One region of the Lysinibacillus sp. NPDC097195 genome, then DNA from elsewhere that is predicted to be linked to it. Evidence: riboswitches for the same ligand, from Rfam matches in the RefSeq annotation. Region 1 holds a riboswitch; each other region holds the start of a gene.

Region 1 (2,206 bases):
CTTTTAAAGTTGGAAGACCTGCCTCAACCGAAAGATATTATTTTATTATCTGCCTGTGTTGATATGACTTTGAGCAACCCGCTTTTACCTGAATATGATGAAAAGGATCCGCTTTTAGCTCGTGAAGGAATGGAAGTCATTACAAAGCTATGGGCAGCTGATAAAAGTTTATCGGACCCATTAATTAGTCCAATTTACGGTGACTTTCAAGGAGTTGCGAAGATTACTCATTTTATTGGTACACATGAAGCGCTATATCCGGATGCCATGACCTTTGATGAAAAACTTACTAAACAAGGAATTGCTATAAACACTTATGTTTACCCAAACATGCTTCATGTGTTTGTTGTGATGCCAATTCCTGAAGCTTTAGATGCTCACCAAAAAATTATTCATATTATTAATGACTAAGGAAGGGTCGACAATAAAGGGGTATAGTATAAAATATTAGAATTAGATGACCATGGGGAAATTGAGATGATATATGTGAAAAAGGCAATGATATTTCTAGTTTTCATTTTTATGATAGTATCTTTTCCTTCGATAACAAGTGCTTGTTCGTGTGCCGATTTACCAAGTGTTGAACAAGAATTCGAACGTTCAATAGCCGTATTTAGTGGGAAGGTTATTGAAATAAAAGAGAAAAGAAGTTTAAAAGGCTATACATTACATTCTGTTCTCTTTGAAGTAACGAACACATGGAAGGGTGTTAAACAATCGCAACTAATTCTTAGTACTGGTCAAGGTGATGGGGATTGTGGCTATCCTTTTATAAAAGGACAAGAATATTTGGTTTATGCTGATGACTCAAGTGTATATGGGGGAAAATCGCTTGTAACAGTCACTTGTGATCGTACGAATATATTGAGTACTTCACAGGAAGATTTAGAGATACTTGGAGCAGGACAGCCTCCTATAGAAGAAGTTAATTTGAGTAGTCAATATAATAGAAATCAACTATATGTTTGGGCAACTTCGGCAATAGTTATTGCCATGATTGTATATTTCATAGTCCATAAAAGAAAAAAGTTGAAATAGATTGATTATAGGTGATCACTGATACCTTTATTATTACTTAAAAATTACTAGCTTGTCTTTTTACGATAGATATGGGTATAATAATCTTCGAAAAGTTCATAAGTAAAGAATGTAGGGGGGCTGGAAGTTGCCAGCTGAGAGTGCATCCGTTTAGATGCTGACCCTTTGAACCTGATTTGGCTCGTACCAGCGTAGGGAACATCTATTCAAAAATAATTGTACACATTTTTTTGATACCGTTTGCAAACGTCTGGGATAATTCCTAGGCGTTTTTTTGTTTAGACAGGAATTTACCCACAACACACCTATAATCCGCAACAAGCGTGTGCAACAATGCTGAGAATACGTTTTCTACTGGTGATGACATTCAATCATGAACACTTTCAAATTATTAAACTTGGAGGAGACAGCATGAAAAAATGGTTATTCGTTGTCATTGCTGCACTGTTAACATTAGTTGGTTGTAGCGAAAAAGCAGACAAAGAGGAAACAAATTCATTAAAAAAGGTATCGGTCGTCCTGGACTGGACACCTAATACCAATCATACAGGACTGTACGTTGCGAAAAAGTTGGGCTATTTTAAAGAGCAAGGCTTAGACGTAGACATTATTTTACCTGGAGAAGCGGGTGCTGATCAGCTTGTAGCATCCGGTAAAGCACAATTTGGCGTAAGCTACCAGGAAGGTATTACGCAAGCACGTGTACAAGACGTGCCGCTTGTGTCGATTGCAGCCATTATTCAACATAATACGTCTGGCTTTGCATCTGTTGCATCAAAGGGCATTACGTCACCTAAAGACTATGAAGGAAAAACTTACGGAGGCTGGGGTGCGCCATTAGAACAAGCTGTTTTACAATCACTTATGCAAACAGCAAATGCGGATATCAATCAATTAGATATCGTCAATGCAGGCGATTTAGACTTTTTTACCATGATGCAGAAGGATATTGATTTTGCGTGGATTTTTTATGCTTGGACAGGGATTGAGGCAGAACTTCGTGGGGAAACAATAAATATGCAGTATTTGACTGACTATAGTAAGCAACTTGATTATTATACACCGGTACTAGCTACGAATGAAAAAATGATAAAAGAAAATCCGGACGTCGTAAAGGCATTTGTTGCGGCATCGGCTAAAGGTTATGAATATGCAATTGAGCACCCAA
Region 2 (2,206 bases), on a different contig from region 1:
AGCAAAGGCACTTGGTCTTGCGAAAACAGAAACGGCAGTATTTAAAAATAGTGTTGTGCTTATTAACTCTGGTAACTATGGCATTCCGGTAGCCCAAATGATTTTCGCAGCCCAGCCGGTTGGAGTTGCAATTCAAGTACTTCTCGTTATTTTTCAAAATATGACGACTTATACATATGGTTTATATAATTTAATCTCCTCCACTAAATCAGGGATGGCGATAGTGAAGGATTTTCTAAAAATGCCGATTATTCATGCCCTAATAATAGGAGTGGCAATGAATTTCTTTCATATTGGCATTCCGCAATTTATCCGGATTCCAATTGACCATGTGGCGGATGGTTTTATTGCAGTAGCACTTATTACACTCGGTGCACAACTATCGCAACTTGAAATCAAATCGATGTTCAATAAAACAGTGTTTGTTAGCTGTATTACGCGTCTTGTAGTAGGTCCTGCTGTAGCATTACTTATTATTTCTGTGCTCGGCTTAGATGGTGTCGTTGCTCAATCGCTCTTTATTGCAAGTGCATTTCCAACGTCACGTAATAGCTCCAGTTTAGCGCTAGAATATGATATCGAGTCGGCTACTGCTGCGCAAACCGTGCTATTTTCTACAATCGTTAGCTGTATTACCGTGACCGTGGTAATTTATATAGCGGAAATGCTCTTTACATAATTGGCTTCCATCTATTAGTAATATCTGGTACACTAACATCAAACTGAATAGCTTAACTAGGGGAGTCTGATGAGTCGGGCTGAGAGGGAAACGCATGGAGGTTTCTTGACCCTTTGGACCTGATCTGGCTCATACCAGCGTGGGAAAGTTAATGAACATCGCACTCCTTATACTTTTGAACTGTGCGATTAATAAACCTTACATGTACAGCCGGATCCAAATTTTTTTGGATTCGGCTTTTTATTTGTAATAGAGCTTATTGGCGTGAGCTAGATTCGGTCCTTGTAAAAAATACTAAAAAGGGAGCGGAATAGTAAATGACAACAATTAGCGAAAAAAACATGAACATTATGGCAAGCTTTGATGGCAGTAAAAAAGTATATATAGAAGGAACACGACCAGATATTTTAGTGCCAATGCGTGAAATTAAGTTAAGCCCAACAACTGGTAGTTTTGGAGAAGAAGAAAATGCGCCTATTCGAGTTTATGATACGAGTGGGCCTTATACAGATCCAACGTATACAATCGATATTACGAAAGGTTTACCAGCTTTGCGGAGTGCGTGGATTAAAGAGCGTGATGATGTAGAGGAATACGAGGGACGCACTATAAAACCAGAAGATAATGGTTTCCGCAAAGTAGATGATCCACGTCTGTTTGAACATGTATTTCCACAGCTAGCACGTAAACCATTACGTGCGAAAAAGGGTCGCAATGTGACGCAACTACATTATGCAAGGCAAGGAATTATTACCCCGGAAATGGAATTTGTGGCGATTCGTGAACATGTTAAACCAGAATTTGTGCGTGCCGAAATTGCTGCAGGACGGGCTATTATGCCATCGAATATTAATCATCCCGAGGCTGAGCCGATGATAATCGGTCGTAACTTCCATGTGAAAATCAACGCCAATATTGGCAATTCGGCTGTTACTTCCTCCATTGCCGAGGAAGTGGAAAAAATGACGTGGGCAACACGGTGGGGTGCGGATAATATTATGGATTTATCTACTGGTAAGCATATTCATACAACACGTGAATGGATTATTCGTAATGCTGCTGTGCCTGTAGGAACTGTGCCGATTTATCAAGCGCTTGAAAAGGTCAATGGCGTAGCAGAGGATTTAACATGGGAAGTGTATCGAGATACGTTAATCGAGCAAGCCGAGCAAGGGATAGATTACTTCACGATTCATGCAGGTGTCTTGCTGCGTTATGTGCCTTTAACAGCTAATCGCGTAACAGGCATTGTGTCGCGCGGAGGTTCTATTATGGCGCAGTGGTGTTTATTCCATCATCAAGAAAATTTCTTATATACGCATTTTGAAGAGATTTGTGAAATTATGAAGACGTATGATGTTGCCTTTTCGTTAGGGGATGGTTTACGCCCTGGTTCTATTGCAGATGCCAATGACGAGGCGCAGTTTGCAGAACTAGAAACGCTAGGAGAGTTAACGCAAATTGCCTGGAAACATGATGTGCAAGTAATGGTAGAAGGACCAGGACACGTGCCAATGCATCTCATCA
Region 3 (2,206 bases), on a different contig from region 1:
TGCCAGGCACTGAAACAATTCTGAATTTTGATAGTGCGTTGAGCCGCGAAGTTTCTTGGTCAATGCCGAGAAAAAGTGCCAGGCACTCACACAATTTAAGTAAAAACCCACGGAGACTTCTGCTGCTTACTATGTTGAGCGGAAGGCGACGTGGGTTTTTCCGTTTTAGGATAGCGAAATATTTGCTACTATTTTCTGCGTGTTTGTACGTTAGCTGTTGTTCCTTTTTTAGCTGCGACTACTTTTTTTACGATAGGAATAACGATGGGTGCAAATTTTATAGCAGTTTTAACTACTTTTGATACTTTCACAAATACGACAGCTCCTTTGAACGAATTTTTAACGAATCACTCGTACAGCTTGCACTATATTCCAAATGACAATCGCTAATGATACGAGTAAATAAATTGCAAATGATACAAACCATATAATAATAAATGTATTCCCATTTGCAGAAGGGTCAAACATATTGAGTGACATCGTTGAAAAAATGAAAACGATAAAGAAGATGATGCCAAAGGCAAGTGGGATTAAGTGAGAAATAAGTGCTCTGACAGCATGTCTTTTGATATCACGATCATTTGAAACAAAATAGACAACTAACGGGACGATAAATGGTGCAAAAAAAATACTGAGATAACTAAATGCAGGTAAAATTTTTTGATTCTCCATCATTGTTCCTCCTTTTTTTATATTTACGCATTAAAAAATCAAAAGTTTCAAAAAAAAATAAGCGTGGAAAAGGTTGTAATCGTCCAGACGTTTGCGTACAATGAGGGTGTTCAATAAAAAATTAGATGTAACGACCACAAGGGGAGCTGATGATGTCAGCTGAGACTGGGCACGTAATGCCTTTACTCTTTGAACCTGTAAGTTAACACTTGCGTAGGGATGTGGATAGAAACCGACACTTTTACGATGTGAGGCTCTGTCCTGGCATCGTTTTTTTCATGCCGGATTGTGCGCATATCAATAATTGATTTCTATTCCTGCTCTTGTATCCTACATCGGAACAAAGGAGAGAATAATTTTATGGACAAAAAAAGATTACTCATGCTGGTCGAGATTGCCATTTTCGCAGCGATAGGACTTGTGCTTGATCAAGTTTCCTTTAAAGTATGGGCACAAGGTGGCTCTGTGAGCTTGGTGATGATTCCAATCATATTAATGGCGTTTCGTTGGGGCCTTTGGTCAGGGCTTGCAACAGGGCTATTGATTGGTGTTATACAAACAATGTTTGGTGCTTATATTGTGCACTGGCTTCAAGGATTACTAGATTATGGGGTGGCCTTTACCGTAGTAGGTTTAGCAGCAATCGTTCGTGAACCTGTATTAAAGGCAGCAACAGCTTTAAATAAAAAGAAAATGGCCGTTTATATTGTCATTGGTACGGTGTTGGCAGGTTTCCTTCGTTATCTTGCGCATACGTTCGCAGGTGCAGTATTTTTTGCTGAATATGCAGGCGATCAAAATGCATGGGTCTATTCAATTATTTATAATGGAACATACATGCTACCAGCTACCGTTTTAACCGCAATTGTTGGTGTGCTATTATTTACAGCAGCACCGCAATTAATGCAACGTAAATCTTAAACAATATTAGCCTATCCAAAAGGGAAAAATAGTATGCTAAGTATCTTAGTATGCTATTTTTTATTTTTAGAGCAATACTCGTTGAACAAAGTTGAGATTTGGTAAATTGTTGTTTTTTATTTGATGGTACGTCTAAAATCATGGCGGCATAGAATAATTAAAGCGTTTGGCGTTATGCGCATTTAAAGTTATGTTATATTAAAGAATAGATATTAGATGAAAGGGACGTTAAAAATGATTGTAAAAACGCAAGAAGAAATTGAAGCCTTTAAAAAAATTGGTCGCATTTGTGCCGAAATTCGTGAGGCGATGAAGGCAGCTACAAAACCAGGAGTGACAACACTTGAATTAGATGAAATTGCAGGGCGCATGTTTGCTGAAGCAGGAGCTATTTCAGGTCCTAAAGGTGAATACGATTTCCCTGGATATACTTGTATTAGTGTGAATGAAGAAGTGGCCCATGGTATTCCTGGACAACGCATTATTCAAGAGGGAGACATCGTCAATATTGATGTATCCGGTTCTCTAAATGGCTATTTTGCAGATACAGGTATTTCATTTGTAGTAGGGCAAGGTTACGAAGATAAAGAAAAACTTTGCCGCGTAGCGAAAA
Region 4 (2,206 bases), 1.0 Mb from region 1:
TTTATAATGACACATTGCACACCAAGCTGTAATAATGCTTGTGCTGCTTGCTGAATTTCTAATAAAGTTTCGATTTTACGCCCTATAAGAGTCTCTGCTTCAGGAACATTAGGTGTGACGATTGTGGCAAGTGGTAAAAGTTCTTCCTTTAATGCCGCTATCGCTTGTTGCTGTAATAAGCTTTCGCCACCTTTAGCAATCATTACTGGATCAACAATAAGGGGAATCGCTGAATGGCAGAAAGTCTGTGCAACGGTACGAATAATGTCAGAAGAAAAAAGCATTCCTGTCTTAATGGCAGAAATTGAAAAATCATCGAGTAAAACTTGAAGTTGTTTATTGACAAAGCCTTGGTCGATTGGTAATACATCCATTACACCTAATGTATTCTGTGCAGTCAAAGCGGTAAGAACAGAAGTTCCGAAAACGCCTAATTCTTGAAATGTTTTTAAATCAGCCTGGATACCTGCTCCGCCACCACTATCAGAGCCAGCAATTGTCGTAACAATGTGCATTAGTGATCACCATCCTTCGATAAACGATGTAATTCATTTAAGATGGAAACAGTAAAATCACCGTTAAATGGTGTAGTAGAAGCAGCATGTTTCGCCACTTGTTTATAGGCGGTTAATGTATCGCACAGCTGGGAAAATGGCGCTGTACCAACACTATAAGCAGCACAACAAATTGCGCTTAACAAACAACCAGTGCCAGTAACTTCTGTCATGCGCAAATGCCCACCAATAATCCATTGGGCTTGATGGCCATCTGTTATAAAATCTTCTTCACCAGTTACAATAACGATGCATTGATATTTTTTGGCTATTTCTTTTGCTTTTTCTTCTACGGAGATGGAACCGACTCCACTATCAACACCTTTCTGTTGCCACTGGACGTTGGCGATAGTAGCAAGTTCTCCAATATTACAGCGAATAACAGCGAAGCGAAGTTCTTTTAATAATTGTTGTACTGTTTGTTTGCGAAAAGCTGTGGCTCCCACACCAACTGGGTCTAACAGTACTGGAATACCAAGAGCATTGGCCTTTTTTCCAGCAAGCAACATCGATTCTTTTGTCCGGCTAGTGAGCGTGCCGATATTAATGAGTAAGGCTGAGGAAATAGCTACCATTTCTTCGACTTCTAGTGTTTCATCAGCCATTACAGGAGAAGCACCAATTGCTAATAAGCCGTTTGCTTGAAAATTTGCCACAACATAGTTTGTTATGCAGTGAATGAGTGGTTGTTTATTACGAATAGTTTGAAAAATCATCATAGTCCTCCTTTTGGATGGACGTAAGCATGCAAAAAAGCTCTTTTTCGTGCAAAATGTACACGTAAAAGAGCTTGTCATCAATAAAGAAGATGGATATTGCTCCCTACGTCAGTATTAACTAACAGGTTCAAAGGGTCAGGTTTTACCTTCTCAACTCGTTATGAGTCCCCCTGCAATCAAGAATTTTTAGTTGCCCAAAATGTAACATATCTTATCAGAGTATTCAATAGCTTTTTATCATAATTTGGAAATTAGTGACTGATGCCATAGAATAAACCATGATAATTGTCATGACTTTCTTAAAATAAGTCCCTTCCATTGAAATAATTAAAAAATGAGTTTTATAATAAACCTAGCAATAAGGAGGAAGTTATTATGAAAAGACAGGATTTAATCGCACCAGAATGGTATAACATTGTGGAGGAAATTGAAAAGTATGCACAGCAGCCATCTAAAAATGCATTAATTGTATATAATGAGCAGCAAGAAATTCAATACATTACATATGCGACATTACTAGAAAAGGCGAATCAGGCAGCCCATGTATTTACTTCACAAGGATTAACCAAGGGCGATGTCCTTTTAGTTATGGTTCCGAGATCTGTAGAGGCTTATATTGTTTACATAGCGGCATTGAAGGCAGGGTTAACAATTATCCCTAGCTCAGAAATGTTACGTACAAAAGATATTGAATATCGCATTACACATGCAAATGCGAAAGGTATTATTGCCTACGAGCCATATATTGAACAATTTGATCAAGTACAAAACTTAAACGGTATTTTGCAATTTGTAGTAGGCCAAGCGCATGCACCATGGCAACCATTACTTGAAAAAATGAAGGAGCAACCTACAACTTATACGAATCCGACACCGACAAAAAGTACGGACAATGCTTTTTTAGCCTATACGAGCGGTACAACAGGCAATCCG

What was found. Region 1 has a riboswitch for thiamine pyrophosphate ahead of ACIQXI_RS06040 (ABC transporter substrate-binding protein). Riboswitches for the same ligand answer to the same signal wherever they lie in the genome.
Region 2: linked by a shared signal. The riboswitch ahead of thiC (phosphomethylpyrimidine synthase ThiC) and the one ahead of ACIQXI_RS06040 (ABC transporter substrate-binding protein) in region 1 are both predicted to bind thiamine pyrophosphate.
Region 3: linked by a shared signal. The riboswitch ahead of thiT (energy-coupled thiamine transporter ThiT) and the one ahead of ACIQXI_RS06040 (ABC transporter substrate-binding protein) in region 1 are both predicted to bind thiamine pyrophosphate.
Region 4: linked by a shared signal. The riboswitch ahead of thiM (hydroxyethylthiazole kinase) and the one ahead of ACIQXI_RS06040 (ABC transporter substrate-binding protein) in region 1 are both predicted to bind thiamine pyrophosphate.

What each region holds. Positions count from the first base shown of each region.
Region 1 is NZ_JBIWDP010000001.1:1,171,532-1,173,737, reverse strand. Features, by position in the region: gene ACIQXI_RS06050 (alpha/beta hydrolase fold domain-containing protein) at 1-411, shown strand, start outside; gene ACIQXI_RS06045 (hypothetical protein) at 478-1,038, shown strand; TPP riboswitch at 1,142-1,253, shown strand; gene ACIQXI_RS06040 (ABC transporter substrate-binding protein) at 1,450-2,206, shown strand, end outside.
Region 2 is NZ_JBIWDP010000007.1:99,787-101,992, forward strand. Features, by position in the region: gene ACIQXI_RS20485 (AEC family transporter) at 1-679, shown strand, start outside; TPP riboswitch at 728-842, shown strand; gene thiC (phosphomethylpyrimidine synthase ThiC) at 997-2,206, shown strand, end outside.
Region 3 is NZ_JBIWDP010000006.1:96,744-98,949, forward strand. Features, by position in the region: gene ACIQXI_RS19800 (hypothetical protein) at 189-311, opposite strand; gene ACIQXI_RS19805 (magnetosome magnetite crystal formation protein family) at 340-672, opposite strand; TPP riboswitch at 802-909, shown strand; gene thiT (energy-coupled thiamine transporter ThiT) at 1,033-1,593, shown strand; gene map (type I methionyl aminopeptidase) at 1,828-2,206, shown strand, end outside.
Region 4 is NZ_JBIWDP010000001.1:173,797-176,002, forward strand. Features, by position in the region: gene thiD (bifunctional hydroxymethylpyrimidine kinase/phosphomethylpyrimidine kinase) at 1-515, opposite strand, end outside; gene thiM (hydroxyethylthiazole kinase) at 515-1,270, opposite strand; TPP riboswitch at 1,357-1,455, opposite strand; gene mbcS (acyl-CoA synthetase MbcS) at 1,649-2,206, shown strand, end outside.